Regions from separate parts of the Pseudoalteromonas sp. A22 genome, predicted to be linked through region 3. Evidence: predicted binding sites of a transcription regulator. Region 3 holds the regulator's gene; each other region holds the start of a gene.

Region 1 (8,239 bases), 1.8 Mb from region 3:
GGCACCTTGATCGCCAGCACCTTTCAGCGCCTCTTTACGGATCGAATCAAGGTTTCCTAGGTCAAAAAAGCTTTGATTTTTCAATTGGTCGGTGTTCATACACTCAGCACTGTTTGACGTTAATAACTATACAAATAGAAATGCAAAATCCGAGCCAAAAAAAAGCCTCACAATTGTGAGGCTAACTAGTTGATTAATAATAGAACATCAAATGACGACTAATTGACCATTTATTGCGCCCGCTTCTTTTAGCGCTTCAAGGATCGCCATTAAATCACCAGGCGCTGCGCCAACTTGGTTAATTGCCCTAACCAAATCATCAAGGCTCACGCCTGGGTCAAACACAAACGCTCGAGAGTCGTCCTGATTTACGTCGATAATACTTTGCTGCGTCACTGTTGTTTCGCCATTCGCCAGCGCATTAGGTTGAGACACATTTTGTTGCTCAGCAATCGTTACGGTAAGGCCGCCATGAGTAATTGCCGCAGGCTGCAACTTGACATTTTTGCCGATAACGATAGTACCTGTGCGCGAGTTAACGATGATCTTCGCAGCGGTATCCGCTGGTTTGAATTCAAGATTCTCTAGCGTAGATAAATACGCAACGCGCTGAGACGGATCTCTTGGTGCAATCACTCGAACTGAAGCTGCATCCATAGGTTTAGCACTGTTTGGTCCAACAAGACCATTGATAGTGTCGGCCAAGCGCTTTGCGGTAGTAAAATCTGGTCTATTCAAGTTAAAGGTAATGTAATCCCCCTGAGTAAACGGACTTGGTACTGCTCGCTCCACTGTCGCGCCATTTGCCACACGCCCTACTGTCGGGGTGTTGATCACAACTCGACTCCCGTCGGCACCATCAGCGCCTAAACCACCGACAATCAAGCTACCTTGCGCAATTGCATATACGTTACCATCAACCCCTTTAAGAAAGGTCTGAAGCAACGTGCCGCCTCTCAAACTACCAGCACTACCAATAGATGACACAGTAACGTCAATGGTTTGACCGGGTTTAACAAAAGGTGGTAAGTCAGCATGAACCGCAACAGCCGCAACATTTTTAATTTTTGGCTTTAAGCTTGCGGGCATCGTTATGCCAAAGCTGTTCAACATCGCTTTAAAGCTTTGCTCGGTAAATCTGGTTTGCTCACCAGTACCAGGCAAGCCAACAACTAGGCCGTAGCCAACCAGTTGGTTTGAACGAACACCTTCAACCATACTGACATCTTTAACTCGCTCAGCAGATGCCAAAGAAGAAAAACCAACCAACGTAATGGCCGCACCGATAAGCAAAATATTCTTAAGCATATTGTTCATTTTCAGCACCTTAAAACGGCATCAGCGCGCTCATAAAGAAACTCGTTAACCAACCTGCGCTTTGCACTTCTTGTTGGTCGCCTTTACCTGAATATTGAATTCTGGCATTTGCCACTCGATTGGACTCAACGGTGTTATCTGCGGTCACATCCTGAGGTCTTACCAATCCTTCTAAGCGAATAAATTCCTCGCCAGTATTGAGCGTTAACCACTTTTCGCCGCGGATCACTAAATTACCGTTAGGCAATACTCGGGTGACATTGACCGATATATTCCCGAATAAGCTATTTGACTGATTAGATTTCGAATCACCAGAAAAAGAAGAGCTGGATTTAGCACCAAACTGTATCGCTTCCTTCCCAATATTGATGGCATTGCCGCCAAGACCAATCACAGGGTCTAAGCTTGAATCACTGGATTTATCCAGCTCAGAATTCGCAGCTTTGGTCGCCTGGGTCGTTTCTCTGAGTACGATGGTAATAATATCACCGACTCTTAACGCTTTTTTGTCAGCATAAAGATCATTGGAAAACTGCGTATTAAACAATGACCCTGTTGCTACCATTTGGGCTTGATTATCCTCGGGGTAGATAGGTGCATAATACGGATCGTCACGCACCACATTTTTATTTTGTGTTGTACTACATCCAGATAATGCAGCGACCGTTACGATGGCTAAATATAATGCACGCATAATACCCCCTACCCAATTACAACTGTTGATTAATGTAGCTCAGCATCTGATCTACCGTTGAAATCACTTTTGAATTCATCTCGTACACGCGTTGTGTCTCGATTAGATTTACAAGCTCTTCGGTAACATTAACGTTTGACGTCTCAAGTGCGCCTTGAACTACTTTACCTAACCCCTCAACGCTTGGGTTACCTTGTACAGGTGCACCACTTACCGCAGTTTCTGTGTACAGGTTTTGACCAATTGGCTCAAGACCTGATGGATTAATAAAGTCACTGATCGTCAACTGCCCAATGACAACGTTTTCAGCTTGCCCTGCAACGCGCACTGATACTTCGCCATCTTGAGAAATAGTGATTGACTGTGCATCGTCGGGCACATTCATCTCTGGTAACACAGGAAAACCCGCACCTGAAGTAACTATCCGTCCTTCTTCATCCGTCGTGAACTGACCGTTTCTTGAATACGCAGTTGTGCCATCTGGCATCTGAATCTCAAAAAAGCCCGGCCCTTGGATCATCCAATCCAAAGAGTTTTCGGTACTTAACATATTACCTTGAGAAAAATTCTTTTGGTTAGCAACCACTTTGGCACCTGCACCAAGCATTAAGCCCGATGGTAGTTCTGTATCTTGAGAGCTGCGGCCACCTGGCTGATTGATGTTTTGATACAGTAAGTCTTCGAATATCGCGCGGCTCTTTTTGTAGCCGACGGTACTGGCGTTTGCCAAGTTGTTCGAAATAACTGAAATATCAGTTTGCTGAGCATCTAAGCCTGTTTTACTTATCCACAATGCCGGATTCATAATCTCTACCTCACTCTTAAACTATGCGTAGGAGCGAAGTGTGTCGCTCATCTATTTCTTCAGCTGTTTTCATCAGCTTAATTTGCATTTCAAATTGTCTTTGATGGTTGATCATATCCACCATCTCATGAACGGGATTGACGTTGGACATCTCTAAGAAGCCACTCATTACTTTTGCAGTTGGAGATATTTCACAAAAACCACAGATCCCATCTTCTAACTTATCTTCTTTTGGTCTATAGAGCCCGTCATTACCTTTCTGTAGCTTACTATTATCTGCTTCAATAATTTTCAGCCTATCAACCACCTCAAGAAAGTTAGCGGGGGCACCTTGTGGACGCACTTGAATAGAGCCATCGTCACTAAACACCACTTTATCAACGGGGATAGGTAAGACAATAGGTCCACCTTCGCCAATAAGTTGACGCCCGTGAGCTGTGACTAACGCACCGTCATTACGAATGTTAAGCGTGCCGACTTTGGTGTACGCTTCTTCGCCCGACGCATCAACGACGCTGATCCACGACTTATCATCTACTGCAATATCAAGCTCACGGCCAGTTTCAACGATTGCACCACCGGTCATATTAGTACCTGGACGTTCTTGCATAGCAAAAACCCGAGAGGGTAATCCTTCTCCGAATGCCTGCATTGAACGCGCTTGAGCAAAATCTGCTTTGAAGCCAGTCGTGTTGGCATTAGCAAGGTTATTCGCTTTGAGTGCCACACCGCGTAAGCTCTGCTTAGCGCCTGACATTGCGATATACACCATTTTATCCATGACGATGACCTATAAAATTCAAACTTAATCTAGTTAATGCAAACACAGTGCCAAAGTGATGAGATGTTTTTGACGGGCATAAAAAAGGCTGCCTTTGTAGCAGCCTTTGGAGGGCATAATATATTATCGGATCTGTAATATATTTTGTTGTAATGTTGAGTTAACCTCAAGCGCTCGAGAGTTCGCTTGGAAGTTACGCTGGGCACTGATAAGGTCAACTAACTCGTTTGTGAGGTTGACGTTCGATTGCTCTAACGCCGATGAACTAATACCACCAAGCGTACCTGTGTTTGGCTCGCCTGCTAGTGGCTCACCGGAAGATAGACTTTTCTTCCACTCAGTATTACCAATCGCTTGGAGGCCTTGAGAATTCGGGAAGCGTACGAGCGCGACTTGCCCTAGGAAAGTCGAGTCACCGTTAGTGTATGAAGCTACTACTTTGCCATCAGTACCAATATCAATACCAGCTAGTCGACCTACGGTTGCACCGTCTTGTTCCAGAGCTTTCACTTCAAATCGACCTGATGAATATTGTGTCGGTAACTTCTGAGCCGTGTTTGCTTCATCACGCCAGTTAACAACAATATCATTCGGGAAGGTTGCGCCGTTTTCTAACAAGTTTGACATACCAATAGTTGGATCGACCGCATCTTGAGGACCTGCAAGACTAAGCGGGTTAAACGTCGTACCCGTATTGTTACTAAATGTCAGTGGTGAAGCTGATGGATCATCCGCTGTTTGTGAAGGAATACCACTTGCGTCAAAACGAAATACGCTTACTGGAGTGTATGGCACAGGTGGTGTAGCGGTTGGGTCAATTTGCTGCGCATTGTGGTTAAATGGCTTATCGTCCATTGTTGCGTAAGTTGACCATTCATTATCCGCCGTTTTTCTGAAGAATAGCTGCAGTGTATGTGATTCACCCAGTGAGTCATATACCGTAATTGCCGTTCTTGAGTTATACGATGCACTTTGCGTAGGATCGAATGCAATCGTAGGTGGCTGCGCCGTTGCATCTAGATTAAATGATGTATAAATTTGCGATGTTGCTCGAGGAGACCCTGATGCATCTGGAATTTGAATTGGCGATGTTGTGCTTAGACTCAAAGACGTTGTATCACCTGTTGATGGATCAACAGGGAAGCCTTGCAAGTAGTCACCTTTTGCATTCACGATAAAGTTGTCTTTATTTAATTTAAATGCACCAGCTCGAGAATACGTAAAATCCTGTGATTGAAGAGAATTTGACATGGCAAAATAGCCTTCGCCCTCAATCGCCAAGTCTAGCGAGTTCTGCGTGAACTTTAATGACCCTTGGTGAAACTGCTGCGCTACCATAGTAGTTTGTACACCATCACCATTTTTCGTTTTGCCAGAGCTAAAAACCGAAGACGCGTAAACATCAGCAAATTCTGCGCGAGATTCTTTAAAACCCGTCGTGTTCACGTTAGCAATGTTATTTGCTGTTACGTCCAAGTCTTTTTGCGCGGCGGCAATACCTGTCAGTGCTATATTGAAACTCATACTCTCACCTCTAAGTTCTTAAGGTTAATTCTTTAAAACTACTATGCTATTTCAGCAATATCAGTTAAGCGCACCGCGCCTTCTTTGGTATTAATGACGATGCCGTTAGCACCATTAACATTAACACTGTCAATATTTCTAAATGTGGCCGAAGGTAAAGTCTGATATTCACCTTCAATCATGCCTTCGGCTTTTATGGTGTATTCCCCAGGGGGCATCATCTCGCCATCTTTATTCTTACCATCCCACTCAAAACGCACAGCGCCTACACTTTGCTCACCAAACTCAAGCGTCTTAACAATCGCTCCAGATTCGTCATAAATACCCACAGATAAATTCTGCACAGGCTCTTGGACAATCACCGAGCCCTTTGTAAGTGCATCATCACCATGTTCTAACGTCGTTGATTCGAGTAATGCTTTTTTACCAATCAGCGTTGATGCTTGAAGCGCTGAGTTAGAAGTCATTGATGCAGCTAACGAGTCAAAATTCTCATTTAGCTTTGAGATCCCCTCAGCCATAGTAAAGCTTGTCATCTGCGCGATCATTTGATCGTTGTCCGCAGGCTTACTTGGATCTTGGAAAGAGAGCTGTTGAGTAAGCAGCGAGAAGAAATCTTCTTGCGATAGCTCATCTCTGGGCTTTTTCTCCTCGGCCTGTTTTTGCCTATCCCAGTAGAGTGAATCTACACCCGTTGAAGAAGTGGCATTTACATTATTACTCATCAGCTGTTACTCCCAATTTAGCGCTGGCCTAGTTGCAATGTTTTACTAAGCATTTGCTTTGCAGCGTCTGCAACTTGAACATTGGTTTGGTAAGAGCGAGAAGCAGAAATCATGTTTGCCATCTCCTCTACCACATTCACATTCGGTTTATAAATGTAGCCATTTGCGTCAGCACTTGGGTGGTTTGGGTTGTACTCAACTTGAAGCGGCTTGTCGCTTTCAACCACACCTAAGACTTTTACTCCAACTGAAGATCCCGCAACATTGTTCTGGGAAGCTGCAGCTTTGGAAAGTTCAGCGGCAAATACAGGGTGTCTAGCGCGATACACAGTATCCTGACTAGAGCTCACTGAGTTTGCGTTTGAGATATTACTTGCGGTGGTATTAAGTCGCACATTCTGTGCGCTCATTCCTGAACCCGCAATATCGAAAACGTTATATAGACTCATTGTTATGCCCCTTGCCCGCCGAGTGCCTTTTTAAGGCTACTGAACTTACCACCAAGAAATTGCAAACTGGCTTGGTACTCTAATGCATTCTGTACATACAAGTTTCGTTCCACTTGTATATCAACTGAGTTACCATCACCTGTATCTGCTTGATTTGGCGAACGATATAGCTCAGATGAATTACTCATTTTGGTACCACCAGTGAGATGTTTTGCATCTGTTCTAACCATATCATTGCCGCTTCTTTGCATTGTCTTTGCCGCTTTTAAAGCACTAGCAAAGTCAATATCTTTAGCTTTGTATCCTGGAGTGTCTGCGTTTGCGATATTGCTTGCTAGAATTTCAGCGCGCTGTGAGCGCAGCAGCATCGTATGCTGATGTATACCCAACGCTTTATCGAAACTAATTGCCATTATCTGACTCCAAAAAATTGACTCAGGTATGACAAAGCAATCTTTAGGCCAGTTTTAAAACAAGATTTATTCATTAAATTTCAATGTTTTACATTGTATTTTTGGAATAATTAAACTTGAGCCAATATTGATGAGTGAAATAAATAAGAGGAAGCGTCTGAAGAGTCAGCGGTTGAACTTAGAAAATCCAAGGTTAATTAGTGTAGACACTGGAACTGCGACTGAGTACAAATATTCAATACCTAATTATAGCGAACGTCCCTGCCGCTATATGTGAATATTAAGTCTTTTTCTGATAGATAATACCAGGATTACAACGGATCATATTAAAGTCGTCACTTAAACCCGCCATCGATTCTGACGCACCTAAAAACAAATAACCATTAGGATTTAACGACTGAGCAAATTGCGAAATGATTTTGGCTTTCACTTCCGGTGAAAAGTATATCAGGACGTTACGGCAGAAAATTACATCAAACTTACCCATCAATGCATAAGAATCTAGCAGGTTTAAATGTCTAAAACTGACCATTTTACGGATCGGTTCAACAACCTTAGCCATTCCATTGCCACTATCCATAAAGAACTTCTTTCTACGCTCAGGCGACAACCCTCGCGCCAACGCTAGCGCGTCATATTCAGCATTCTTACACATATCCAGCATGGTGTTAGAAATGTCTGTACCGACGATCTGTACACCCATTTTTAGCGCGCCAGGGCTTTTACTCACATACTCACTCGCAGACATCGCGATTGAATATGGCTCTTGTCCTGATGAACTTGCCGCCGACCAAATCTTAACTGGACGTCTCAAGTCTTTAAACTCTGGTAAGATTTTCGATTTAATTAGCTCGAACGGATAAGTATCCCTAAACCAAAGTGTTTCATTCGTTGTCATCGCGTCCACCACAGCGGCACGCAATTGCCGCTCATGGGGACTGAGTGTTTTAGCTACTAAGGACGAAAGTGTTTCCACACCAAAGCGAGCCATCAGAGGAGCGAGTCGGCTTTTGACCAAGTACAATTTATTATCACCCAGTACAATACCGCACTGTTGCTCCAAAAAGGTTCTAAATTGGTCGTACTCTTTTTGCTCTAAATGCTTATTTTCCAAGTGCTACCACCAGCTTTAATCACAATGAACCCATTTTTTAACCGCTGAAGCTAATTCATCTGGGTTAAACTTAGCAATAAAATCATCAGCGCCAACTTTCTCAATCATGGCCTGATTAAATACACCACTCAGTGAAGTATGGAGTATCACATGCAATGGCGCTAATTTTGGATCAGCTTTTATTTCAGCCGTTAGCGTATAACCATCCATTTCTGGCATTTCAACGTCAGAAATTAATAGCCCTACTCGCTCAGTGACATTATTTTGACAGTCCATTTCCGCAATTTCACGAAGCCTGATAAGTGCTTCTTTGCCGTTCTTCGCAAGCTCAGTCTGAACACCTAATGGCTCTAATGCACGTTTGACCTGATTACGAGCAACCGCGGAGTCATCAGCGATAAAGACAATACGTTCGCC
Region 2 (8,239 bases), 840 kb from region 3:
TGCGCAAATATGGGTATAAATAGAGTTTAATCTTAACCCGCGTATCCGCGTACAACACGACTAGGATCTACGATGAGTAAACTAGATAAAACTGAAGTACTAAGCGCTTTCGAAGCTGCGTACGAAGCTGCACATGGCAAAAAGCCTGAGATCACTGCAAAGCCAGGTTGGTATAGCATCGATGGTGGCAAAAACATGCGTCTTGCTGAGGTAGCCGAATTAACCGAAGAGCTAACTTCAGGGTCAGCTGTAGCAAGTGATAAAACGCAGGCGCCTGCCAAAAAAGCGAAAACGACTAAGAAAGCGCCTAAGGCTGCAGCTGTAAAATCAGCGAGCTTTACTATCGTTACAGAAAACGAAGAAGGCTTCAAAGCGGAAGAACAGTGGATTGCTGAACTAGCAGCAAAAGATCACGACTGTCGCTTACCTCGTGGTGTTGTTTAATCACAGTTTCATGAGTGAAGAAACCTCGCAGCTGCGAGGTTTTTTTTTGGTCTGCAGCAATCACGACCCCCCCCGATGCTTCAGGCATAAATTGAGCAGAGCGGCGCTCCAAAACAAGATAATCAAGCAAGTGAGTGACACCCAGCTTACTAAAAAAGTAAATGAAGCAGTCGGTAACTCCGGCCACTTTCCTGCCATACCATAACCCGCAATAGTGTGTTGCGCGTAAAAGCAAATACATAAGAGCAATCCGAAACCCAACACTAGTGATACCACGACACCTCGGCATTCATCTTTGCGACGCAATTTAAATTGCCGCTTAATATACATGTAAGTACCACTGAGAACCAAAAATGAAAGTACAATCCCAAATATAAACCACAGTATTTTCCCCCATATCCCTACAAAGTTGCCAAAATGTAGGGGGTCCGCGGTATCGGATAAGCGCCAATACAGCCCTTGGCTCGATGCCGTTTGGCTATAAACAACTTCCCCCGTGTAAGGGTTAACATAGATCTTGTTTGCCCTATCCCGAACTATCCAATCCTGCGATTGCCCTTCAGCATAAAAATAACCTCCAGAATAGCGAATGGCTTTCACCTCAAGGTCAGGCCTCGCCGCTTTTACTATTGCGAATAATTCCACAACCGACAATTGTGGTTTATCCTGTCGCGGCAGTTCGGCCAAAGGATTAACGGCAAAATCCCCAACATCAGTAAAAGCTGTTTTACCATCGACCATATCCATGCGAACAAACTCAAATAGATACCAGATACTCGTGAGCGAAATAACAACCGCAAGCCATAAGCCCCACGCCCCACTTATTTTATGCACACTTGCCATCTTGGCACGTGCATCCCCGCTAAACGTAAATGCAAATAACTTTTTCCACCAGCCGCGATATACATAATGCGCACTCACGGTCGAAATACACAACGGAACTGCAAAGATAAGCACAAGATAGTATGAAATGATGCTGTCAAATACGCCGAAAAAATGCATATGGAAATCACGAAAAAAACGCTGAATATTAAAAAAACTACTTTCACCTAGGATAATTCCTGAATACGGATCGACATAAACATGTTGCCATGGACTATCAGGCATTCGCATCACGATGTCATGCGCAAAATAAGTATCAGGACCTGTAAAGACAATCCCTATTCGGGCGTCAGGATACGCCTTTTGTACCATCTCATAAGCTGCTGCTAAGCTTATGTTTGATTGGCCCTCTACTGCCCTCACCTGGTCGTTGAATAGCCAATCTAGTTCGTGGGCAATACTCGCAAACGCGCCAGTCCAACATATTATGAACAGCAACACCCCAAACCACACGCCACTCAAACTATGCCAGTTGAACCATTGTTTTGCCGTCATGGACCACCTAATAGCGAAGACATAAAACGACTTCACTTCCTTGCCTTGTATTAATATTCAAACATAGATAAGCCCTGTGACAGCGCTATCCAACCTAATTGACACCCAATCTAACAATCAGAACCTAACAAATCTGAGATTCGAGTAAGCCATTATTTTGGCAATAATTCATTTTTTGCATTACCCCTTATGGTAACAAAAAGAATTATCATTTAGAATTGAAAATAATTTCTGTTTTCAGTTAGAACTATTCAAGAGCTTGGTTCAATCTCAGAAAAATAGCTCCTACATTTCATAGGAACTTTCATCTTTATCTCTTGTGAAGAAAAAACAATTTAGGAAAGGAAACACCCATGCAAACCAAAGCGCATCAATCTACAGCACTAGCTCTGATGTTATCACTCCTTTATTTTTCTCCAAATGCGGCAGCAAAAGCCGAGCGCGACAATATTGAACGGATCAGTGTTGTAGGCAAGCCAATCAAGCGTAACTCGGGTCCCACAGGACTTGACCTTACCATTAAAGAAACCCCCCAGTCTGTTACCGTGTTAAGCCACGATTACATAGAAGACTTCGAACTGAATGATCTTGAGGACATCATGGTACAGGCAACAGGCATCTCAAGATACAAATTTGGAGCGGGTGATAATACTGAGTTTACTTCTCGTGGGTATCTCGTCAATGCATTGGTTAAAGATGGCTTACCGACCTCAATTGCTGGACCACAAGAGAGTCGCTTAGACACTATTGTCTATGACAGAGTAGAGGTTCTTCGGGGCGCTGCGGGGTTAATGGCGGGTGCAGGACAACCATCGGCAACATTAAATGTCATCACAAAACAACCAGACCGAGGTGGATTTGTTGAAGTTGGTGCCGAGATTGGCTCTTGGAATAAAGTGCGTACACACATAGATGCAACAGGCTCCCTAACGAAAGATGAAGCATTGGCCGGACGAGTTATTCTTGCCTATGAGGAAAGAGATAGCTTTGTCGACAAAGAAAATAGTAATAAGATCGTTGCATACACCCAATTGCATCATTATTTCTCCGAAGATACCGAAGCCTCGTTTAGTGTTCATTACCAAGACAATGAACTGAAACTATCACCCTGGGGATTACCAATTTTTTACTCTGATGGTAGTTCCGTTGAAATAGACAAGAAAACAAATTTATCTTCACCAGACAGTTACAACGGCAATACCCACCAAAGTTACCATTTAAAATTATCTCACCAAATCAATTTAGATTGGGAGCTTAACTTTGGCGCACAATACAGCAAAACAGAAGCTGACATTACTTTAACCTACTTTAGTGGAAACCCAGACAAAGAAACAGGCCTTGGCCTTCAAGGCGGTGACAGACGCTGGATTGAAACAGTTGATGGGACTAATTTCATTTTGGGACTGGTTGGTCGGTTTGAATTATTTGACCGCGCACATCAGGTAAATATCACCTATTTAAATGCAGATTTTGAGTCCACTGACGATCGCTTCGAAGAACTCGATGAAAACGCGAGAACAATATTTTATCCGCTTCAATCGATTAATAACCTTCATCCGGCCGCTCATTTAACCGCGACAGATAAGCAATTCATTGGCTATTGGGACAAAACGACGAAAGAACAGAGCATTGCCCTTAGCAGTAAGTTAACGTTAACGGATGCCCTTCACGCCATTCTTGGTGTCAAATTTTTTGATTATGAACGTACCAATGAGCGTGACTTTGCTTGGAGCGGGTTCTCAAGCGATAAAGGTGAAGAAACCGGTGAGAGCTTATACTTGGGACTGGTTTATGATCTCAATGACCAGATCAGCACGTATGCAAGTTATACCGATGCTTATGAGCCGCAACTGGATAAAGTGGATGCCAATTTAAATCAATTAGCACCAATCACCGCCCAGAACTTAGAAGTCGGCATCAAAACCACACTTTGGGATGACAAACTACGTCTAAACGTCGCTTACTTTGATAGTTTAAAAGAGGACTTCGGTGTTGTTATTCCCGAATATGCAGACGAAAGACCTGCTAGGTATCGACCTGTTGATGGTGCTGAAGCCGATGGATTTGAAGTTGAATTAGAAGCAAAGCTGACAGATGATTGGCAAGTAAACCTTGGGTACAGTGATTTTGATGTTGTCGATGAGCATGGCGAAGATATTAATTTGTATGCGCCAAGACAAACGCTCAATGCAAGCACCAGGTATACTTATGGGGCTTGGCGTTTAGGCCTAAATGCAACTTGGGATACGGACAGAAAAGTCGATATTTTAAACGTCCCAGGAGTTGACCTTGGACTTCCAGCAGGTGGTCGTCGGGGCGCAGTGCGCGCAGAGCAAGATAGCCAGCTTTTGCTAAATGCGCACGTCAAATATCAATTCTCTAGCCAGCTGAGCGTTAAACTGAATATCAGTAATCTCACAGATGAAAGCTATTACGATACATACGGTTTCGTGCCGAAAAAGTACAGCGAGCCTAGAGCATACAATTTAAGTATGGAATATCTGTTTTAACGTAAAGCACTATGCAAATGCTGTGGCGTGATAGGGTTAACAATTCCTTTAAAACTTAGCCGCCACAGAAAAATGCCTAAAATATAGTGCGGGCTTCTGACTAGAAACCCGCTCTTTCCTATCCCATATCAAGCAGCTTAACCGTGTTTTCTAGCTTTAGAGCAGAACATCTCAAGTTAATTACCAAATGGGTACCATTAAACTTTAAACACTAGCACTTGGCTATTTAGCTGCTCGGCCAACGCTTCTAAGTCGTTACTTACATCGGCATTACTTTGCGCATTTCGGGTAATTTCAGAAATGCTGCTACTGAAATCATTAATATTTTCACTGATTTCCGCAACCACCGTTGTTTGTTCTTCTGTCGCCGTTGAAACCTGAATATTCATACCAACGATTTCATCCACCGCCTTATCAATATCGGTCATTATTTGAGCTGACTCATTGGCCCTATCTACCCCCGCAGCAGCACTTGATTGCGCGTTCTCCATCGACGATACTGCGTTTTGTGCCATGCCCTGTAACTTACTGATCATATCTCGGATAGATTCCGTGGCTTTTTGCGTATTATGTGCCAATTGCCTGACTTCGTCGGCAACAACCGCAAAACCTCGGCCTGATTCCCCAGCTCTCGCAGCTTCTATTGCAGCGTTTAACGCCAAAAGGTTTGTTTGCTCAGCCACACCTTGGATCATTAACACCACTTGGTTGATTTCATTAGACTGATCGTTCAACGCTTTAATTAGCTGCGCATTATCTCCTACTTCACTAGCAAGGCGCTCAATGGCCTGAATATTTTGCGAAATAACATCCATTCCTTGTTTCGCAAGCTTACCGGACATCTCAGCTTTGTTCGCGGTATTCATCGCATTATGTGCCACTTCTTGTATCGCACTGCTCATTTCTGTTGCTGCAGTTGCAATCATCACTGTTTGCTGCTCTTGCTCTTGTGAAGTACCCGCAATCGATTGACTGATACCATTCAACTCGTTAGAGGTCGAAGAAAGGCTATTCACGATTGTGACTAGATTGGTAACTAGCTCATGTAAGCTAGACACCATGGTATTGAAGTCATTCCCTATCTGGCTTAACTCATCTTGCCCCTCAACAACTACTCGTTGTGTTAAATCTGCATCCCTTGCAATATTACCAATACGCATACGTAAGCGGCTGAGCGGTTCATTAATTGACCTAAATATCAACATGCCAATTAGTACCATTACGATCACAATAACAACAGAAGAGATAATCATCGCCGTTTTTGTCGCACTGGCTTCTGAGCGACCTTTATCTCTCAGAGAGCTTGCTTCGGCAAGCTGTAATTCAATCAACGCAGAATAACTTTCACTTAATGGGTCAAATACGGAGTAAAGGTCATGGACAAATTTATCGTAGGGAATTTCCTCAAATGTATTGGCATTTACTCTGCTGGTGTAATTAGCCAACAACTGTTTAACGGTAAGCTCTGCAGCCTCAACCTGTTTGACAAGTTCCCGTTCTTCATTTGTCAAATCGGTCGATAAATATTGTCGCCATTCTTTTTCCGCAATTTTCTTAGCTTCGTCGATTTGCTTTAACGCAGCACCATTGGATAGTTGATGGCCTCGTAACTTGTGAAACGTATCCACAATAACCACCGCATAGTTATCTGACACCACTTTTATTTGTCTAAGCGGTACAACTCTGTCGTCATAAATACGGTCAATGTAATTGATAAGGTTTGATAATGTTCCGATTGTGAAGATGGTTGCAAGAATAAAAAACACCGCAGGTATGCCCGAAAGCGACAACAATCTGCTTTTAACTGAAACCCTATTTAGCATAATCTGATTTTTATTGAGTAAACATAGAAATAAAGTATTACTCAAAGTTCGTAGATTACAATATTAATTGCAGATTAAGCAGCGTGGTCTTGATGTGCATCATATTTCTTTACTATGTCTCACCTTTTTAGAGTATTGATTTTTAAACCTATTACAAAAAAGAGGAGAAGCTTTTATCAGCTTCTCCTCTTACATTCCACGTCGAAATTGTTTCTACTTAACACTCTTCGTTTTCAGCGTTCAGGTTCTCTTTTACATCTTCACAGGCATCTTCTACACTGTTTTCCACTTCCTGAACCGTTTCATCGAAACGCTCACCCGCATCTTCCGCTGGGCCTTCACTACAGCCAAAAAGTGCTAAAATTGAAACAAAACCAAATGCTTTCGCTAATGTAATTGCTGATTTCATAATCTATCTCCTAAAACCGTTTTAGTACGTTAAATCCCTTTTACCTGGGAGCTCGTGCTTTGCCAAAAATAAACGAAATAATCATAAAGGCGATAAACACAAAGAATAGAATTTTCGCCATACCTGCCGCAGCGCCCGCGATTCCGGTGAAACCTAACACGGCTGCGACAAGTGCTAGGAATAAAAACATTACAGCCCAACTCAACATAACATTCTCCTTAGGCAGTTAGCTCTTGCAACTGCTTCATTTGATCGTGACAAGCTTGCATTCTGGTTTGGATTTGCAGTAATACACTCTTGCATTTAGGTGGAAGATCTTTGCTTAGCGCTTTATCAAGCTTGCTCAACACTTTGTCTTCCACTTCTTCTAGCTGAGAAATATAGGTGTGCTCTTTGTCGGTGCTCACCATACTAACCAACTTGGTGTACGATTCACGAATGTCGATGCTAAGTGCTGAATCAGTCTCTATTTCACCCTCGTCGATAAGAACAAATGGTTGTAGATCCGAGATTGCTTGCGCTTTATCTACAATCATTTGGTCAAATACGCGGTTTAATTCGATATTATCTAGCTTCTTCTTAGCTTCGGTGTAAAAATCTACACCACCATTTAATACTTTAATGAGCTCTTTTACCGGCTCCATGTCGTAATTTGAATCTGCCATAAATAACTCCTTTCGCTTAAATATTTAATAAGTGCATTTTGCAAAAATTATTTCTGTCCTTTTCGTTAATGCAGATTAAATGCCAAATTATAAACCATTATTTTACAAGGATTTTTAATATAAGAACTTTCAGAGCGGTGAAAATATTACAAACTAGATGTAAATTATTCCTGTGATAATTGCGCACTTAAGGTCGTACTGCCTTTTGCATTGAAATCCATCGTCCTAATAGGGAAAGGAATTAAGATATCGTTATCAGCTAAAACACGGCTAATTGTACAAATTGCTTGGTGCCTGACCACCATAAAGCCGGGATCCGCTGGGTAGTCTATCCAAAACCACACTAATAGATTGATAGAACTATCACCAAAAGACTCAGCATAGACATCCGTTTCTTTTTGGTTTACTACGAAATCAAGCTTATTAATGGCCTCAACAATCACCTCGCGGGCTTGTTCTGGGTCATCCGCATATGAGATACCAACTGGTACTTCTATTCTTCGCTTACCAAGCTTGGTGTAGTTTTGTAACTCATTCTTAAAGAGAATTTTGTTGGGAATATAAGACAGCTGGCCATAAAAATTTTCCACCAAAGTATTTCTCAAATTGATTTTGCTTACCGTGCCAAAGCAATCCTTGGTTCTGATAATGTCACCGACCATAAAGGGCTTTCTGACTCCCATCACAAATCCAGCGATGAGGTTCTCAGTCATGTCTTGGAATGCAAAGCCAATAGCAAGGCCAATGATCCCCGCCCCAGCCAACAATGACATTACGGCACCTGATAGTTTTACTATATCTAAAGCGAAGAAAATCCCAATGGCAATAATAGAGACTTTAAATATGGAACTAATAAGAGAAGCAACTTGTTCTGTCTTTATTGCTTTTTTAATCGCTTTAGAAAACCAAATAGATGATATTTTAGCCAGCGCTGTAAAGAATATTAGTATCATTAAGGCTAGGATCATATTCGGTAGTAACTGCACACCGGATTCAAGCCAAGAGATTAAC
Region 3 (8,239 bases):
ACTAAATGAATCAGACCTTAGTGCTATTTTGGTGCTAGTAGCCCAAGTTACTCGGATTCATTAAATTTATTTTCTATTAGTCCGCCAATGGCGTCTAGTGCATACTGAGCATCAGGACCTTCACAAACCACTCGGACTTCTTTCCCTTGGCTGCTTTCAAGTAACAACAGCGCTAGTACGCTGTCAGCAGCTGCACTTTTGTCTCCTTGATATAAGGTCACTTCGGCATCAAATTGGGTTGCTAATTGTGCAAGAACCGTCGCTGCTCTAGCGTGCAGACCAAGCTTGTTCTGGATTAAAAACGTATCTTCTAACATTTAACCCTCTTGCTCACGGTGGCGAATTTTGACGTTGGGATGGGTTTTAGCAAAACGCTCACCAATGGTTTGCGCTAAATATACCGAGCGATGTTGCCCACCTGTACATCCTATTGCAATCGTTAGATAACTGCGATTGTTACGCTCTAAGTGTGGTAACCAAGTTTGTACAAAGGTTTGGATCTGCCAAGTAAACTTTTGCACGATGCTGTGACTCGACAAATAGTCTTTGACTGGCTGATCTAGGCCAGTTAGCGGCTTAAGCTCAGGCTCCCAATGTGGGTTGGGCAAAAAGCGCGCATCAAAAACGTAATCCGCTTGTTTTGGGATACCGTGTTTAAAGCCGAAAGATTCAAAGGTAATAATGAGTTGTTTGTCTTTTTTACCTAAGATTTTTTCGCGGATATCTTCTGCAAGTTGATGAACGCTCAGGCCTGTAGTATCAATGAGAAAATCGGCGCGAGTGATCAATACGTCTAACAATTCCCGTTCTTTCTTTATTGCAACATCTAGTGGAAGATTATGCAGTGAAAGAGGGTGCAAACGGCGTGTTTCTGAGAAGCGTTTTATCAGGGTTTGATCGTCACTGTCTAAATAAAACAGGGTAGGTTTGGCAAAGCCTGGTAAGTATTCAAGAATGTCATTAAACTCGTCCTGTTCTTTAGGTAAGTTTCTGACATCAATACTGACTGCTATTTTATTATAATTGTCCGAAACGCTGCGGACTAAAGACGGCAGCAAATTGACCGGAATGTTATCTACACAATAGTAGCCTAAGTCTTCCAATACTCGAAGCGCTACAGATTTACCAGAGCCTGAGCGGCCACTGATAATGATAAGCTCGAGTCCTTTTTCTTCATCACTCATCAAGTTCACCTTGGATCACTGCATATAACTCATCGTCACTTTTTGCTTGTCTAAGCATTTTGCAAAAAGACTTGTCTTTGAGTGTATCAGCAATCGCCGCTAAGGTCTTCAGGTGCTGTTGATTATCACCTTCGGGTACGATGAACGCGACAAAAATATCGACAGGCTGCTTATCTATGGCTTCAAACTGGATCCCTTGCTCGCTGACAAGCACCATTGCAAGGATTTTATCCAAACCTTCAAGTCGACCATGGGGAATGGCAATGCCTTTACCGATCCCTGTGCTGCCTAATTTCTCTCGCGCCATTAAAGCGTCCAAGATAGCATGCTGACTGGTATTTGGAATTTGGCTATGAGCCAGTTCGCTGATGTATTCTAAAATACGTTTTTTGCTATTAAAAAGGACCGCAGCTTTACTGCAGTCCTTGTTCACTAATTCACTTAATTTCATCTTAGTGTCGAGTGAGCTTCTCTTTGTGTTTAATAACTTGACGATCTAGCTTGTCGATAAGGCCATCAATTGCGGCATACATATCTTGATGCTCTGTTGATGCAAATAGCTCGCCGCCGTTTACGTGTAATGTTGCTTCTGCTTTTTGTACTAGTTTCTCGACATCAAGGATCACATGCACGTTATTGATATGATCAAAGTGCCTTTCTAGCTTCGCAAACTTGTTGGTGACATAGTCTCTTAATGAGTCAGTAATTTCTACATGGCGACCAGTTAGATTTAGTTGCATAAGCATTTTTCCTTCTTGGGTTTTACGTCTTATATCAAGCTTTTACGCTGATTTGACGGTGGAATGGCTAGGGATTCACGATATTTTGCAATCGTGCGTCTCGCTACCTTAATTCCTTGCTCAGCTAAAATATCTGCAATTTTGCTGTCACTCAATGGCTTAGCGGTATTTTCTGCAGCTATCAGCTTTTTGATAAGTGCTCTAATTGCTGTAGAGGAGCACTCACCTCCATTTTCTGTACTTACATGGCTAGAGAAGAAATACTTCAGCTCAAATATTCCCCGAGGTGTATGCATGTATTTTTGTGTTGTCACACGGGAAATTGTGGACTCATGCATCTCAACCATTTCAGCAACATCATTTAGCACCATAGGGCGCATTGCTTCGGGGCCATGTTCAAAGAATGCCTGTTGTTGTTGCACAATGCAATTGGTAACTTTTAATAATGTATCATTTCGGCTTTCTAAGCTTTTAATAAACCACTTTGCTTCTTGTAAATGTGAGCGAATAAACTGACTATCCGTACTGGATTTCGCTGTTCTAGACATCGCAGCGTAATGGTCGTTTACTCTTATTTTAGGCATAGCATCAGGATTTAGCTCTACGACCCAACGACCTTTTACTTTTTTCACCGATACGTCAGGGATCACATATTCAGGCTCTTCATGAATAATGCTTGCCGCTGGTTTTGGGTTAAGGCTATGAATTAACGTCATGACCTCTTTGAGATCGGCTTCTTTAAGGCGCGTTTTCTTTGCCAAAGTTCGATAGTCACGGCTGGCAAGCAAGTCGATATGCTCTGTCAGAATCATTTTTGTTTCGGCAATCCATGGCGTATCCGGAGCGAACTGATTTAGCTGAATACACAAGCATTCTTGTAAACTACGCGCTGCGATACCGACAGGATCGAAAAGTTGAATACGTTTGAGCACGGCTTCGACTTCATCCAGCTCAATAGGCTCTTCGCTACTCTCGTCATTAATGCTTTCTAAAATGTCTTCGCAAGACAGTGTTAAAATGCCTGACAGGTCGACCGCTTCAATAATCGCAATCGCAATCGCTCTATCTGTTGGACTAAATGGTGTCAGCTCAAGTTGCCACATGAGATAGTCGTGGAGAGATTCAGAGGTTTCCCCTTGATAAACATTATCGTCATCAGGAAGTGGGCCTGAACTTGCAGCGGGTGCTGCGCTCATATATTCATCCCAAGTGACATCCATGGCAAGGTCATCACTGACAGTGTCTTTGCTCATGGCGGTATCTGAGTCTATTTCATAGTCACTAACCTGCGCTTCATCGCTTGAATCTTGATTGTCGTCAGCACTACTTTTTTCTTGGCTGTGTTGGTCAGCGTTTTCGCCGTCAGTATTATCACCTTCTTCCACTTCCAACAATGGATTGCTGTCTAATGCTTCTTGTATTTCTTGTTGCAGATCCAATGTACTAAGCTGCAGCAAGCGAATGGCTTGTTGCAGTTGTGGAGTCATTGTAAGTTGCTGCCCCATGCGCAGCTGTAATGATTGCCTCATGTATCTCTAACAATCCTTTTTAACAGTTATTAATACTACGTCTTAACTATAGCTTGAATTGTTCGCCTAGGTAGACATCTCTTACGGTTTGATCTGCCAAAACATGTTCTGGCGTGCCTGCAGCGATTAACTCACCATGTGAAACGATGTAGGCTTTTTCACATACGTCCAGTGTTTCTCTAACGTTATGATCGGTGATTAGCACACCGATACCGCGGTTTTTTAGGTGCTCTATGATTGTCTTTATATCTAACACCGAAATAGGATCAACACCAGCAAAAGGTTCATCTAACAGGATAAACTTAGGATTAGCGGCTAAAGCGCGAGCAATCTCTACGCGTCTTCTTTCGCCTCCCGATAATGCCATGCCCTGTGAGTCACGGATGTGTTGAATATTAAACTCATCCAGTAACTCATTGAGTTCAGCTTCTCTCTCAACTTTAGATAAGTCTTTTCGAGTTTCTAAAATCGCCATCAAATTTTGATAGACCGTGAGTTTTCTAAAGATTGAAGACTCTTGCGGTAGATAGCCAATACCAAGTCGCGCGCGGCTGTGCATCGGTAGCAAAGTGATATCTTCATCATCAATCTGAATAAAACCTTTGTCGCTTGGTACTAACCCTACAATCATGTAGAACGTAGTGGTTTTACCTGCACCATTTGGTCCTAATAAGCCTACAATGCTGCCAGCCTTAACACTTAAGCCAACATTTTTGACGACTTCACGACCTTTATAACTCTTTGCTAGACCAGTTGCTTTGAGCTCGCTCATTAATTGTTACCTTCTTCCTGCGCTTTTTTATCTTTTGCGTTTTTTTTGTCATCAACAGGAACAAGGATGGTTCTTACCCGAGAATCTTCTTGGTCTGAGCGCTCAGCACTGATCAATTGCTTTTCAATGTCATAGGTGATGACTTGCGCATTGATTTTTTGCCCAGTTTGATTGATTTCCGCATCGCCAGAAATGACTAAGGTGCCTTTCGCAACGTCGTAACGAATTTCGTTTGCTTTGGCTTCTAGCAAATTACCATCAGGTTGACGTTCGCTGAAAATAGCTGGGCTGCCAGTTGCAACAAGCAGTTGCTTGTTAGTACCAAGCTCCGCGCGGCGGTGGACTTCTAGGCGATCGGCATTTATTTTTCTGTTGCCATGAATAATAACAACATTCTGTTCAAAAATACCGATGTTGCTTTGCAGTTGAGCTTGCTGACGGCCAGCATCAATAATGACTTCATTTTGTTCTGCAGCATTTGCTAAAGTAGAACTTGCAAGCAAGCCGATGAAAACTAGTTTGTTAATGATTTTACTGGTCATAATAAATTGTCTTTGTGTGGTTGATGAGTTCGATCACTTGCTTTTGTAGATCCGCATGCAGCCCTTTACCCGTGATCCTAAGACTAGGACCGGTGATAACGACAGGGTGTTCCGATTTCATCAATTTTTGCTTAATTTCAACTCTTACATTATCGGCATTGATATTGGTGATCATGGCGTTAGGCGTTAAATTCTTTGCCAGTACATTGCCTTCTAATATCAAGGTATTGTTTTCGTACAGTGTTGCTTCTAATGCACTTATTTGCCAATTCTGCTCACCGTTATATAAGGTGAAAATAGGCTTTTCAAAGTGACTAAAGCCAAGATCTTGATACAACTCCATCTTATCAGCAGTTACCTGATAGTTTAATAAGCCATTTTCACTATAGGTCGTTTGCTGAAGCGTGGTTGCAACATAATCGGGCTTAGCTAACGGTTCATCTTCTTTTGCTGAGTCCGCCTCTGATGGATTAAACATGGGCGACCACATCCATACCATTAAAGAAGCGAAAACAATGAGTAAGATGACACGTAATACGGTCATGTACTTGATCCTTTGGAAGTCAATAAGTGATTTTGGCTGAGCATTAGAAGATCAGTCAACTCTCTCACGGCACCAAAACCACCAGGCATCAAGGTCGTGTAATGGGCGATATGTTTAACAAGAGGATGTGCATCATTGACGGCAACGGCAAAACCGACTCGCTCCATTACGGGTAGATCTGGGCCATCATCACCAATATACGCAATTTCGTCATCACTAAGGTTGAGCTTAGTCTTCAGTTCATCATATGCCACTAACTTGTTTTCTTGGCCTTGGTAAATATAAGTTACATTTAAACTAGTCATGCGTTGCTGAACTATTTGTGAATGCCTACCTGTGATAACGGCGACTTCGATACCACTATCAATCAAGGCCTTAATACCAAACCCATCTTTGGTATTAAATGCTTTCAGTTCTTCTCCATTATTACCAAGGTATATACGTCCATCTGAGAATACGCCATCAATATCGCAAATCAATAATTTGATTTGTTTTGCTTTTTCCCAAGCTTCAGGTGAAATCGTCTGATATAAATCTTCAAATTGCATTACAGCACCCCCGCTCTAAGTAAATCTTGCGTATTCAAGGCGCCAACCGGTATGTTGTTTTCGTTTACCACAATCAAGCCATTAATTCGTTTGGTTTCCATGATATTGAGTACCTCAGCTGCGAGCATATCGGCGCGTGCCGTCGTACTTTTAGCCGTCATTACTTGCGTGATTGGGGTGGTATGAATATCGACCTTTTGTTCGATAATACGCCGCAAGTCACCATCGGTAAAAATACCTTGTAATTGCGAGCTTTCATCTACGATTGCCGTCATACCTAAACTTTTAGCTGACATTTCAAATAAAGCTTCTTTAACTGTGCAATGACTATTGACCATAGGGATTGCATCCCCTTGATGCATGACATCAGCAACGGTTAGTAGTAGACGCCTTCCTAAACTACCGCCAGGATGAGAAAGCGCAAAATCATCAGCCGTAAAGCCTCTGGCTTCAAGTAGCGCAACCGCGAGCGCATCACCCATCACTAGTGTAGCTGTGGTGCTAGCCGTGGGTGCAAGTCCTAATGGGCAGGCTTCTTTTGATACTTTAACACAAAGGTGAACCGTCGCATTACGAGCCATTGTAGAGCTCGGGTTGCCTGTCATGGAAATAACGGGGGCTCCTAAACGCTTTATCACAGGCAGGATTGAGATCACCTCTTGGGTTTCCCCTGAGTTGGAGATCATCAAAACCACATCATCTTTGGTGATCATACCCAAGTCGCCGTGACTTGCTTCACCTGGATGAACAAAAAATGCGGGGCTGCCAGTACTTGCGAGTGTCGCTGCGATTTTGTTACCAATGTGGCCTGATTTACCCATGCCAATCACGATGATGCGACCTTGGCAGCCAAACATAATTTCACAGGCTTTTACAAATTGTTGATCAACAAACTGTTGCACTTCTTCTATTGCTGCAAGTTCGGTAGCAAAAACTTGATTTGCAGAATCAATAAATGGGTTCGTTGTCACAAGGCTTCCTTAAATGATGTAGTAAATATAACCGACGAAGCTAGCGACAAGTATGCCACCTTCCAAGCGGTTGATGCGGCGCTGACCTGTTAGGCTGAGGCTCATTAGGATAAGCAGCAGTGTCGCGCCAAGCATAATAAAGATATCACGTGACGCAATATTGGCGTCGAGGACAGATGGGTTGATAATCCCAGCAATAGATAGCACTGCCAATATATTAAAGATGTTCGAGCCAATAATATTGCCAAGCGCTAGATCGTCTTCTTTTTTAAGTACGCCAGCAACACATGCCGCAAGCTCGGGTAAACTAGTACCAACGGCGATAATGGTTAATCCTATTAGCAGGTCACTCATGCCAAAATATTTGGCGATGTCAACCGCAGCGCCAACGAGATAGTCCGCGCTAATAGGCAGTAAAATCATACCCACGATTAACCAGAAAACGGCTTTTTGAGTTGGAATATTATTTGGCACTTCTTCACAGGCTTCACTGACAAATGGGTCATCATTATCTCCACCACCACGCTTGGTGATAATGATAAGTGCAAGAAGAAAAGCGGCGAAACCGACTAATAACAAAACACCTTCTACGAAACTAAAGTGGTTATCACTAACGATATACCAAGCAGCCAATGAAACGATGACTAACAGCGGCATTTCGCGGCGCAAAATACCAGAGCCTACGGAGAGTGGCCTTAATAACGCAGTGAGACCCAAAACGAGTAAGATATTAGCGATGTTAGAACCTATGGCATTGCCTACGGCGGTGTCTGTTTTATCTGCAAGAGCGGCTTGCGCAGCAACCATCATTTCTGGTGCTGAAGAACCCATGGCCACGATAGTTAAACCAACAATTAATGTTGGCACACCAAAGTTTCGTGCAAGAGCGGCCGCACCAAAAACAAAGCGGTCAGCACTCCAAACCAGTGCAATAAAGCCAAGAATGAGAATAACAAACGATAAAACCATGAACCTCTAGCCAATAGGATTAAAATTTCGATAGATACTACCAAAAGCGCTCTGGAAAGTATAAGCAAACCGTTACATTTCACTACTTACAAAATTTTACCAAAACGATTTTCCATCTTGTTTGAAAAAAAAGTATCATACTTGGATGAATATAGTCTGGATCTGGAGAGCGACTTGTCGCAGTCAATTGTAGAAATCAAGGATGTAACCTTCTCTCGGGGTGAAAGGATCATCTACAAAAACATGAGCTTTTCTGTACCAAAGGGCAAAATTACCGCAATAATGGGACCGAGTGGTATTGGTAAAACCACCATGCTGCGTTTAATCGGTGGTCAGCTTAAGCCTGATAGCGGTGATATTCTTTTTGCTGGAAACAGTATCCCTAACATGTCACGAGCAGCTTTGTATCAAGCTCGAACGCGCATGAGTATGTTATTTCA

The links. Region 3 encodes sigma-54, which starts transcription at its own class of promoters, with help from an activator protein. Its sites were predicted from a motif close to GTTGGCACGNNNNTNGNNT; they were not measured.
Region 1: GSF04_RS10920 (flagellar basal body rod protein FlgF) is a predicted target of sigma-54. The motif match lies at 3,634-3,652, and genes of this name have one in related genera.
Region 2: GSF04_RS17585 (PA2169 family four-helix-bundle protein) is a predicted target of sigma-54. The motif match lies at 7,297-7,315, and genes of this name have one in related genera.

What each region holds. Positions count from the first base shown of each region.
Region 1 is NZ_CP047238.1:1,357,606-1,365,844, reverse strand. It holds gene flgJ (flagellar assembly peptidoglycan hydrolase FlgJ) at 1-99, opposite strand, end outside; gene GSF04_RS10935 (flagellar basal body P-ring protein FlgI) at 208-1,218, opposite strand; gene flgH (flagellar basal body L-ring protein FlgH) at 1,328-2,011, opposite strand; gene flgG (flagellar basal-body rod protein FlgG) at 2,028-2,816, opposite strand; gene GSF04_RS10920 (flagellar basal body rod protein FlgF) at 2,833-3,597, opposite strand; gene flgE (flagellar hook protein FlgE) at 3,721-5,121, opposite strand; gene GSF04_RS10910 (flagellar hook assembly protein FlgD) at 5,163-5,846, opposite strand; gene flgC (flagellar basal body rod protein FlgC) at 5,864-6,295, opposite strand; gene flgB (flagellar basal body rod protein FlgB) at 6,298-6,708, opposite strand; gene GSF04_RS10895 (protein-glutamate O-methyltransferase CheR) at 6,989-7,822, opposite strand; gene GSF04_RS10890 (chemotaxis protein CheV) at 7,838-8,239, opposite strand, start outside.
Region 2 is NZ_CP047238.1:2,820,965-2,829,203, forward strand. It holds gene GSF04_RS17555 (hypothetical protein) at 73-444, shown strand; gene GSF04_RS17560 (PepSY-associated TM helix domain-containing protein) at 505-1,821, opposite strand; gene GSF04_RS17565 (TonB-dependent siderophore receptor) at 2,175-4,331, shown strand; gene GSF04_RS17570 (methyl-accepting chemotaxis protein) at 4,529-6,154, opposite strand; gene GSF04_RS17575 (hypothetical protein) at 6,372-6,563, opposite strand; gene GSF04_RS17580 (DUF1328 domain-containing protein) at 6,604-6,771, opposite strand; gene GSF04_RS17585 (PA2169 family four-helix-bundle protein) at 6,782-7,228, opposite strand; gene GSF04_RS17590 (mechanosensitive ion channel family protein) at 7,393-8,239, opposite strand, start outside.
Region 3 is NZ_CP047238.1:3,659,728-3,667,966, reverse strand. It holds gene GSF04_RS21460 (HPr family phosphocarrier protein) at 48-317, opposite strand; gene rapZ (RNase adapter RapZ) at 318-1,184, opposite strand; gene ptsN (PTS IIA-like nitrogen regulatory protein PtsN) at 1,177-1,635, opposite strand; gene hpf (ribosome hibernation promoting factor) at 1,637-1,924, opposite strand; gene GSF04_RS21440 (RNA polymerase factor sigma-54) at 1,954-3,453, opposite strand; gene lptB (LPS export ABC transporter ATP-binding protein) at 3,500-4,225, opposite strand; gene lptA (lipopolysaccharide transport periplasmic protein LptA) at 4,225-4,767, opposite strand; gene lptC (LPS export ABC transporter periplasmic protein LptC) at 4,757-5,311, opposite strand; gene kdsC (3-deoxy-manno-octulosonate-8-phosphatase KdsC) at 5,308-5,859, opposite strand; gene GSF04_RS21415 (KpsF/GutQ family sugar-phosphate isomerase) at 5,859-6,830, opposite strand; gene GSF04_RS21410 (calcium/sodium antiporter) at 6,840-7,799, opposite strand; gene GSF04_RS21405 (ATP-binding cassette domain-containing protein) at 7,974-8,239, shown strand, end outside.